Regions from separate parts of the Roseixanthobacter liquoris genome, predicted to be linked through region 2. Evidence: riboswitches for the same ligand, from Rfam matches in the RefSeq annotation. Region 2 holds a riboswitch; each other region holds the start of a gene.
The links. Region 2 has a riboswitch for cobalamin ahead of V5F84_RS03610 (TonB-dependent receptor plug domain-containing protein). Riboswitches for the same ligand answer to the same signal wherever they lie in the genome.
Positions count from the first base shown of each region.

Region 1: another riboswitch for cobalamin. It lies ahead of cobU (bifunctional adenosylcobinamide kinase/adenosylcobinamide-phosphate guanylyltransferase); the one in region 2 lies ahead of V5F84_RS03610 (TonB-dependent receptor plug domain-containing protein).
Region 3: another riboswitch for cobalamin. It lies ahead of V5F84_RS19550 (DUF1636 family protein); the one in region 2 lies ahead of V5F84_RS03610 (TonB-dependent receptor plug domain-containing protein).

Region 1 is NZ_CM195537.1:3,009,421-3,012,672, reverse strand. It holds gene rfaD (ADP-glyceromanno-heptose 6-epimerase) at 1-37, shown strand, start outside; gene rfaE1 (D-glycero-beta-D-manno-heptose-7-phosphate kinase) at 92-1,531, shown strand; cobalamin riboswitch at 1,571-1,761, shown strand; gene cobU (bifunctional adenosylcobinamide kinase/adenosylcobinamide-phosphate guanylyltransferase) at 1,882-2,424, shown strand; gene cobO (cob(I)yrinic acid a,c-diamide adenosyltransferase) at 2,421-3,050, shown strand; gene V5F84_RS13470 (cobyric acid synthase) at 3,050-3,252, shown strand, end outside.
Region 2 is NZ_CM195537.1:806,247-809,498, forward strand. It holds gene V5F84_RS03610 (TonB-dependent receptor plug domain-containing protein) at 1-1,677, opposite strand, end outside; cobalamin riboswitch at 1,785-1,994, opposite strand; gene panE (2-dehydropantoate 2-reductase) at 2,041-2,961, opposite strand; gene V5F84_RS03620 (MATE family efflux transporter) at 3,025-3,252, opposite strand, start outside.
Region 3 is NZ_CM195537.1:4,329,940-4,333,191, reverse strand. It holds gene cobW (cobalamin biosynthesis protein CobW) at 1-599, opposite strand, end outside; gene V5F84_RS19550 (DUF1636 family protein) at 596-1,114, opposite strand; cobalamin riboswitch at 1,190-1,422, opposite strand; gene V5F84_RS19545 (hypothetical protein) at 1,691-1,816, opposite strand; gene cmk ((d)CMP kinase) at 2,899-3,252, opposite strand, start outside.

The DNA.
Region 1 (3,252 bases), 2.2 Mb from region 2:
TGTCACCGAGCATTTGCGCGGCCGCAATTCCGCCTGATGCCCGGGACCTTGCACGACCCAACGGCTGATCTTGTCCCAGGATACCGGCACCATGCTCCCTGATACCAAGCCCGGTCCGCTCGCCGTCATCGGCGATGTCATGGTGGATCGCTACATCCTCGGCTCGGTTTCGCGCATCTCGCCCGAGGCGCCGGTGCCCGTCCTCCTGCATGGCGCGGAACGCATCGTGCCGGGCGGGGCGGCGAATGTCGCCGCCAATGCCGCCGCCATGGGCGCGCCGATCCGCCTTGTCGGGCTCGTCGGGGCCGATGGGGAGGCCGACCAGCTGCGCGCCGCGCTCGGCCCCTATGCGCTGATTGATCTCTCCGGCCTGGTCGTCGATGCCACCCGCCCCACCGTCACCAAGACGCGGGTGATGAGCGGGCGCCAGCAGATCGTCCGCATCGATGCCGAGATGTCTTCCCCGCCGTCCGCCGCCGTGGAGGACGCCTTGATCGCCGCCGCAAGCCGCGCCATGGCCGGCTGCCGGGTGGTGGTGCTCTCCGATTATGCCAAGGGCGTGCTCGGCGACCGTGTCGTCGCCGCCGTGCTGGCCGAGGCGCGGACGCTCGGTGTGCCGGTGATCGTCGATCCCAAGCGCCGCACCTTCGAGGCCTATCGCGGCGCGACTTTGGTGACGCCCAACCGGCGCGAATTGAGCGAGGCCACCGGCCTGCCGGACGAGACCGATTCCGACGCCGAGCATGCGGCACAGGCGGCGAGCGCCCAGTTCGGCGGTGATGTGCTGGTGACGCGGGCGGAAAAGGGCATGACGCTCTGGCGCCGCAACGGCACCGTGCTCCATGTGCCGGCCGAGGCGCGCGAGGTGTTCGATGTGTCCGGCGCCGGCGATACGGCGCTGGCCGCGCTCGCCTTGTCGCTGGCCTGCGGCCTCGCCCTGGAAGCGAGCGTTCCGGTCGCCAATGCCGCCGCCGCCATCGCGGTCGCCAAGCTGGGCACGGCGGTGGTGACGCGCGCGGAACTCACCGCCGCCCTGCATCGCTCGGTGCCGCAGCTGGAGCCGGCGGGCGCCCTGGTGGCGCGGGACAAGGCGCGCGCCATCATCGACCGCTGGCGGGCGAGCGGGGCGCGCATCGTCTTCACCAACGGCTGTTTCGATCTGCTGCATCCCGGCCATGTGGGCATGCTGGAAGCGGCGGCAGCCCAGGGCGACCGGCTGGTGGTGGGGCTCAACACCGACGCCTCGGTGCGCCGCCTGAAGGGGCCGACCCGTCCGCTCCAGGATGAGGCGGCGCGCGCGCGGGTGATCGGCGCCATGCGCTGCGTGGATCTGGTGGTCCTGTTCGAGGAGGACACGCCGCTGGAAATCATCACGGCCCTGCTGCCGGACGTGCTGGTGAAGGGGGCGGACTACAAGCCCGAGGATGTGGTCGGCGCCGATATCGTCATCGCCAATGGCGGAAAGCTGGTGCTCGCCGATCTCACGCCCGGCCAATCCACCTCGACGCTGGTTGCGAAAGCCAGAAGCTGAGATCGAGGGGCGGGCGGTTGCGACGCCGGGCGGTGGCCTTATAGTCGGCGCGTCGTCGGTTCCTTCGGGATCAAAAGGGAACGCGGTGCGGGAGGTTTTCTCCTTATGCCGCGGCTGCCCCCGCAACTGTCGGCGGAGAGCAAACCCGCGAACCACTGAGGCCAGCCTCGGGAAGGGCGGGGGCGCACGGATCCGCGAGCCAGGAGACCTGCCGAAGACGCCAAGCCCGTTCATCGGGCGCCACGTGCCGGCTCTCGGTGGGAGGGCCAGGGAGAGGGTTTGATGTTCGGTCGGCCCACGGCGGCCAGGGCGCCGCGTTTCCGTTGCTCTGAGCGCTTCGAGGTTTCGGCTTGAGCGCGATCATCGCCGATGCGCGGGGGCGGATCGTGCTGGTGCTCGGCGGCGCGCGTTCGGGCAAGAGCCGCTATGCCGAGCAGCGGGTGGAAGCGGCCGCGCCGCCCTTCGCTTATGTGGCGACGGCCCAGGCCTTCGACGCCGAAATGAGCGAGCGCATCCGCCTGCACCAGGCGCGGCGCGATGCGCGCTGGATCTCCCACGACGCGCCGTTCGATGCCGCCGATCTCGTCCGGGTCCTGCCGCCCGACACGCCGCTGCTGCTGGATTGCCTCACCTTGTGGCTCACCAACCATATGCTGGCCGAACACGATCTCGCAGCGGAGGAAGATCGCCTCGTCGCGGCGATCACCGCCCGCGCCGGGCTCAGCGTGATGGTGGCCAACGAAGTGGGGCTCGGCATCGTGCCGGACAATGCCCTCGCCCGCCGGTTTCGCGACGCCGCCGGCCGGCTCAACCAGCGCATGGCCGCCCTGGCCCATGAAGTGATCTTCATGGTGGCCGGGCTGCCGATGATCGTGAAGGACACGCCTCGATGAGCGATGAAACCGAAACCGGCCCCGACGCGGCCGAGGCCGCCCGCCATCGGGAAAAAATGGCCAAGCGCAAGGCGGTGCAGGACGCCGAGGTGGCCGGGAAGACCGTGGAGAAGGGCTTGCTGATCGTCCACACCGGGCCGGGCAAGGGCAAGAGCACGGCGGCCTTCGGGCTGGCGCTGCGCATGCTCGGCTATGGCCGCAAAGTGGGCGTCGTGCAATTCATCAAGGGCGCCTGGCACACCGGCGAGAAGGACGCCTTCGCCGCCTTCGGCGATCGCGTGCGCTGGCACACAATGGGCGAGGGCTTCACCTGGGAGACGCAGGACCTCGCCCGCGACACCGCCGCCGCCGCCCGCGCGTTCGACAAGGCCCGCGAACTGCTCGCCGACGAAACCCTCTCCCTGATCGTGCTGGACGAACTGAACATCGCCCTGCGCTACGGCTATCTCGACCTTGCCGACGTGGTGGCGACGCTGAAAGCCCGCCGGGGCGACCTGCATGTCGTCGTCACCGGCCGCAACGCCAAGCCGGAGCTTCTGGAAGCCGCCGACCTCGTGACCGAGATGGGCTTGGTGAAGCATCATTTCTCCGCCGGCGTGAAGGCGCAGGCCGGCATCGAATTCTGATGGCCGCCCGAGCGCTGATGTTCCAGGGCACCGGCTCGGACGTGGGCAAGAGCCTGCTGGTGGCCGGCCTTGCCCGCGCCTTCGCCAATCGCGGCCTGAGCGTGCGACCGTTCAAGCCGCAGAACATGTCGAACAATGCCGCCGTGACCGCCGACGGCGGCGAGATCGGCCGCGCGCAGGCGCTTCAGGCCCGGGCCGCGCG
Region 2 (3,252 bases):
CGCGCAGGCGGCACCGAAGGAGGTGTCGGGCGGCATGTAGCCCACCGCCTCGGTATAGGTGTAGTCCACCCTCAGCTTCAGCCGGTCGGTGACCGCGAAGGCGACGAAGGTTTCCGCGCCCTGCGTCGTCGCGCTGGAGATGTTGACGTTCTGGTACGAGACCGGGTCGTAACTGATGAGGTTGGTGATGTCGTTGTGGAAATAGGTGGCGCCGAAGGTCACCCGCCCGCCGAACGCCTCCTGCTCGAAGCCGGCGTCATAGCCCGTGCTTTCCTCCGGCTTCAGCCCCGCATTGCCGTAGACGGGAGCGTAGAGCTGATACAGCGAGGGCGCCTTGAAGCCGGTGCCGTAGCTGGCTTTCAGCTTGGTCCCCGTCTCGGGAATGAGAATGCCCGGCGCGAGGCGGTAGGTGGAATGGTCGCCGAACGTATCGTCGCTGTCGAAGCGGATGTTGGCGGCGCCGAAGAACCGATCCCCCAGCTTCCCCTGGAGTTCCGCATAGGCGCCGGTGTCGCCGGTGCTGGCGGAAAGGTCGGTGTATTGGGTCGACGAGGTCATCGCCTCGTTGCGCCGCTCCACGCCCACCAGAAGGTTCTGTCCGGGGGCGAAGGCGAGGTTCGAGCGCAGATAATAGGTCTGCCGGTCGCCCTCATATTGGCCGTTCACATCGGCATTCGGCCCGGTGGTGGGGTTTGAGGTGGTCATGGCGCTGACGCCGAAGGTGGTGTTCAGCGCGCCGTCGAGGGCGGTCCACACCCCTTCCCCCTTGGTGAAGAACATGCTGGCAAGGCTCGTGGAGCGCTCGGCCGCGGGAAGGCCCTCGTACAGCGGCGGGGGATAGACATCCGGCGTGTAGGCGAGCCGGCTGTCGATGTAGCGGGCGATAAAATTGACTGCGAACGCATCGCTCATCTGGAAATCGAGGCGGGTCGAATAGGTCCAGTTGTCATAGGCGTTCGGGTTGATCGGATAACCGGGCGGCACGATGCCGGGCGGCGTCACCGGGATTTCCGTCGAGGAAAAATGGGTGACGTTGAAGGAATAGCCGACCTTTTCCGTCGAGCCGCTGAGGGCCGCAGCCTGGTTGAAGGTGCCGAGCGCGCCGCCTTCCACATAGCCGAACACCTTCGCCGGCCCCTCGCCCTTCTTGGTGGTGATCGAGATCACGCCGCCGATGGCGTCCGAGCCGTAGAGGCCGCTCTGGGGGCCGCGCAGCACCTCGATGCGGGCAAGGTCGGTGGCGAGCAATTGGCCGAAATCGAAGGCGCCGTTGGGGGTCGAGGGATTGCCCGCGTCGATGCCGTCCACCAGCACCTTCACATGGTTGGAATTGGTGCCGCGGATAAACACCGAGGTCTGCCCGCCGGGGCCGCCGGTCTGCACCACATTCAGCCCCGGAAGCGACTGGAGCACTTGGGGAACCGTGCGCAATTGCTGGCGGTCGATATCCTCGGCGGTGACCACGCTGACGGAGGAGGCCACCTGGTCCGCCGGCGTCGGCAGGCCGGTGGCGCTCACCACCACCTCGGGCAGGTCGATGGATTGCGGGGCGCCGCCGCCGGGCATCGATTGGGCGCAGGCCCATTCGGAGGCCGATGAAAGCAGCAGCGCTGCGACGACGGATCGGCCGGCGGCGCGCGCGGCGCCGCGTGGAAGGAAAACAGGAACGGAAAGCATAAATGCCTCAGCGGGACGAGTGGTCCGTCACCGCGAACGAGGCCTCCGCGCGACGCAAGCGCCGCAGGGAACAACCACCATCAGGACACCCCGCCCAATGTGCTCGCGCGTGACCACGGCTGACGGCAGGTCTCCTGGCTCGCGGGTCAGCGTCCGTATCGTCGCCTTCCCAGGCCAAAGGCCCAGTGGCTGATGACGATGGACTCGCCGCTTACAGTTGCGGGGGCAGCCGCGGCTTCGACCAGCGCTTGTTTCCAGGCGCCGACTCACCGCGTTCCCTTTTGATCCCCAAGGGGAACCGTCGCCGTAACCGTAGACGCAGGGCGCTCGGACCGTCAAGCGGCATGGGCCGGGCTGTGCGCCTCAGCCCGGCGCGCGCCGGTTCTCGTACAGCTTCAGCGCAACGCCAACCGCCTCCAGCAGCGGCACCGGAAGCGCGAACGCCCGGGCGCGCGCGGCGAGGTCGCCGATGATCTGGTCGGCTTCCACCGGATAGCCCTGGCTCAGGTCGCGATACAGGGAGGAGGTCATGGGCGAGCCGTCCGCCGTCAGCTGCGCCTGTGTCCAGGCGAGGAAGGCGGGACGCGGGCCGTATCCCGCCGCCTGCGCGATGGCGGCGCATTCGCCGACGATGGCGAGCGCGACGGCCTTGCCGCCCGCGGCGGCCACGTCCCCGATGCTGCCGCGCATCAGGCAGGTGGTGGCGCCGAGGCTCGCGAGGAAGACCCATTTCTCCCACATGTCGAGCAGGATGGTGTCCGAGAGGCGGGCGTCGAAGCCGGCGCCCTGCATCACTGCGTCCAGGGCGGTGATGCGCGGCGAGCGCGTGCCGTCGGTTTCGCCATAGGTCAGTTCGTGCAGCGGGCTCATCTGCACGATGCGCCCCTCCTCATCGATCCGGCCCATGATCTTGCAGACGCCGCCGAGCAGCCGTTCCGCCCCGAAGCGCGCGGCGAGCACATCCAGGTGCCTCATGCCGTTGAGCACCGGCAGGATCATGGTATCGGGTCCGATGGCCGGAGCGACGTCGGCCAGCGCCGCATCGAGGGCGAACGCCTTCACCGAGAGCAGGACGAGGTCATAGGGCCGGGCGATCTCATCGGCAGTCACGATGGCGGGGTGAAGCGTCGCACCGCCGTGAGGGCTGACGATCTCAAGCCCGCGCTCGCGCAGGCGCGCCGCGCGGCTCGGGCGGACCAGGAAGGTCACGTCCCGTCCCGCCTGCGCGAGGCGACCGCCGAAATAGCCGCCGGTCGCGCCGGCACCAACCACGAGAATGCGCATCATGTGCTCCGATGAACCGGCCCGGTGGGGCGCGATCAGGGTGAAACCGTGAAAATAATGCCTTCAGCGAAACCAGGAACCCGAGGCGACGGAGACGCCGACCACGGCACCATAGGCTAACAGCCCGAAGGCATAGACCGCGAACAGCCAGAGCAGGGAGCCGGTGGCCGCAAGCACCAGCGCGCCGCCGACGGTCGCGATGATCATCCGCAGCAGGCTGGCGAGGAGCGGCCAGCCGAGCCGGCCCGCGCCCTGGGACGCGAAATAAAGGGTCATGCCGAGCCCGAAGAA
Region 3 (3,252 bases), 1.3 Mb from region 2:
CGGGCATCGGCGGTCGCGGCGCCGGCCGCGTCCAGCAGGTCCGCCTTGGAGAGGATGATCAGATCGGCGCAGGCGATCTGGTCCTCGAACACTTCTTCCACCGGGTCGTCATGGTCGAGCGTGTCGTCGGCGGCGCGCTGGGCGGCGAGGGCGGCCATGTCGTCGGCGACCCGGCCGGCGGCGAGCGCCGGGCCGTCCACCACCGCCACCACGCCGTCCACCGTGACGCGGCTCTTGATCGCTGGCCATTGGAACGCCTGCACCAGGGGCTTGGGCAGGGCAAGGCCGGAGGTCTCGATCAGGATGTGGTCCACGCGCGGCGTGCGGGACAAGATGAGGTCCAGCGCCGGCACGAAATCGTCCGCCACGGTGCAGCACAGGCAGCCGTTGGCCAGCTCGACGATATTATCCTCCGGGCAGCTCTCGATGCCGCAGCCCTTCAGAATCTCCCCGTCGATGCCCACGTCGCCGAACTCGTTGACGATCACGGCGAGGCGCTTGCCCTGGGCATTCTCCAGGATGTGGCGGATCAGGGTGGTCTTCCCCGCGCCGAGGAAGCCGGTGACGATGGTGCAGGGGATGCGGGCGAGAGAGGTCATCGCTGGTCCTCGGAAAAGCTCATGGGAGGGATGCGGGCGATCATGCCGCGCTTGAGGCTGTCGGGGCGTCCGCGCCAGGGCAGGATGCCGTCGGTGGAGGTGGCGAAGAGCGCGGCACCGGTCAAAAGGTCGGCGGCGCTGTCGGGGGAAAGATCGCCGAACACGTAGGACCATCCGCCGGTGCGCACCAAGGCGGCGGAGAGCGCGCGCTTGCAATTGGAGAGGCAGCGCACCTCCTTCACCGCGATCGCGCCGGCGGCGCCGGTTGCCCCACCATTGGCCGCGGCAAGGATCGCGTCCCGCGCGAGCGCCGCGCCGGCCGGGTCGGCCTGCGGGTCGGCGCCGGCGAGGCGGCAGGTGGTGCAGACGAACAGGGTCACGGCGGGAATGCTGGCGACGCGCAGGGTTTCGCGCGCCGGCGCCTCGGCGGGGCGGCCGCTTCGCGCCGTCGTGTCGCCTTGCACCGTCGTGTCGCTCGCCGCGAAAGGCGCATCGTCGTTGGCAGGTCGCTCCACGCCGCTTTCCATGGGTGCGCGCGGCCCGCAACCGCGTGCCACAGAAGAATCGCCATGCCAGGGCACCCCGCCCGGCGCGCGTTCCTGTCGGTGGCAGGTCTCCTGGCTCGCGGATCGCCGTTCGCGGCCGCCTTCCCGGAAGCGGCGCAAGGCCCGTCTCCCAGTGGCTTTTCGGCCGGAACTCACCGCCTACAGTTGCGGGGGCAGCTGCGGCTATCGCCCGGAAAACCCGGACGCGACCGCATTCCCTTTTCACCCGGCGGAAGCGGCAAGCCGCCCGAACCGGGACCATCGACGCCGACACTTAAGAGCCGCTCCGGCGCGAAGTCAATGAAGCGGGGGGCCGCGCCTCAGCCGGCCGGGGTCGATCGACACGCCGCGCCCCGGTCGCCGCCGCTTTCCTCCTCCCCCCTTGAGGGGAAGGGCAGGGTGGGGGGTATCTCCCCGCTGGCCTTTGCGGGGAAGGTGTGGTGCCGGCGGCGCCGGACCTCTCCTCCGACATCCCCCGACACCCCCCTCCCCAGCCCTCCCCCGCAAGGGGGGAGGGGGACCGGTTCGGCGGGACGTCGATTCGCCTCAGGCGCCCGTCTGTCCACCGGGGGGCGCCCGCCGGCCGGCGATGATCTCCAAAGCGGCGGCCAGCGCCGTCTCGAAGGCGATCGCTGCCGCGTCACGGCATTCCCGCAGAATGGGGAGCCACATCGAGCGGTGCCGCTGCTCCCTCCCGCCTTGAGGGGGAGGGCAGGGTGGGGGGTATCTCCCCGCTGTCCTTGCGGGGGAGGTGTGGTACCGGCGGCGCCGGACCCCTCCCCCGGCACCCCCCTCCCCAGCCCTCCCCCGCAAGGGGGGAGGGGGACCGGTTCGGCGGGACGTCGATTCGCCTCAGGGGCCCGTCTGTCCACCGGCTGGCGTCCGCCGGCCGGCGATGATCTCCAAAGCGGCGGCCAGCGCCTCCGCGAACGCGATCGCTGCCGCGTCATGGCATTCCCGCAGAATGGGGAGCCACATCGAGCGGTGCCGCTCCCTCCCGCCTTGAGGGGGAGGGCAGGGTGGGGGGTATCTCCCCGCTGTCCGGGAGGTGTGGTACCGGCGGCGCCGGACCTCTCCCCCGACACCCCCCTCCCCAGCCCTCCCCCTCAAGGGGGGAGGGGGACCGGTTCGGCGGGATGTGGTTTCGCCTCAGGCGCCGGTCTGTTCACCGGCTGGCGCCGGCCGGCCGGCGATGATCTCCAAAGCGGCGGCCAGCGCCTCCGCGAACGCGATCGCTGCCGCGTCACGGCATTTCCGCAGAGTGGGGAATCGCATGGAGCGGTGCCGCTGTCTCCCTCCCCCCTTGAGGGGGAGGGCAGGGTGGGGGGTATCTCCCCGCTGGCCGGGCGGGGGAGGTGTGGTACCGGCGGCGGCGGACCCTCCCCCGACACCCCCCTCCCCATCCCTCCCCCGCAAGGGGGGAGGGGGACCGGTTCGGCGGGACGTCGATTCGCCTCAGGCGCCCGTCTGTCCACCGGGGGGGCGCCCGCCGGCCGGCGATGATCTCCAAAGCGGCCAGCGCCTCCGCGAACGCGATCGCTGCCGCGTCATGGCATCCCACGGAACGGGGAATCGCATGGAGCGGTGCCGCTGTCTCCCTCCCCCCTTGAGGGGGAGGGCAGGGTGGGGGGTATCTCCCCGCTGTCCTTGCGGGCGTGAGGCGGGCGGCGCCGGCCCCCCCTCCCGACACCCCCCTCCCCAGCCCTCCCCCGCAAGGGGGGAGGGGGACCGGTTCGGCGGGATGTGGTTTCGCCTCAGGCGCCGGTCTGTTCACCGGCTGGCGCCGGCCGGCCGGCGATGATCTCCAAAGCGGCGGCCAGCGCCTCCTCCACCCCGAGATGGGTGGTGTCCAGCAGCACCGCGTCCTGCGCCATCGTGAGCGGGGCGGCGGCGCGGTGCGAATCGCGGGCGTCGCGCTTGTGGATGTCGGCCAGCACGTCCTCGAACGCGATATCGCACTGGTGTTCCAGCAATTCGCGATGGCGGCGGGTGGCGCGCACGTCCGCCGAGGCGGTGACGAACAGCTTCACCGGGGCATCGGGACAGATCACCGTGCCGATGTCGCGCCCGTCCAGCACCGCGCCGCCCGGCTGGCCGGCAAAGCGCCG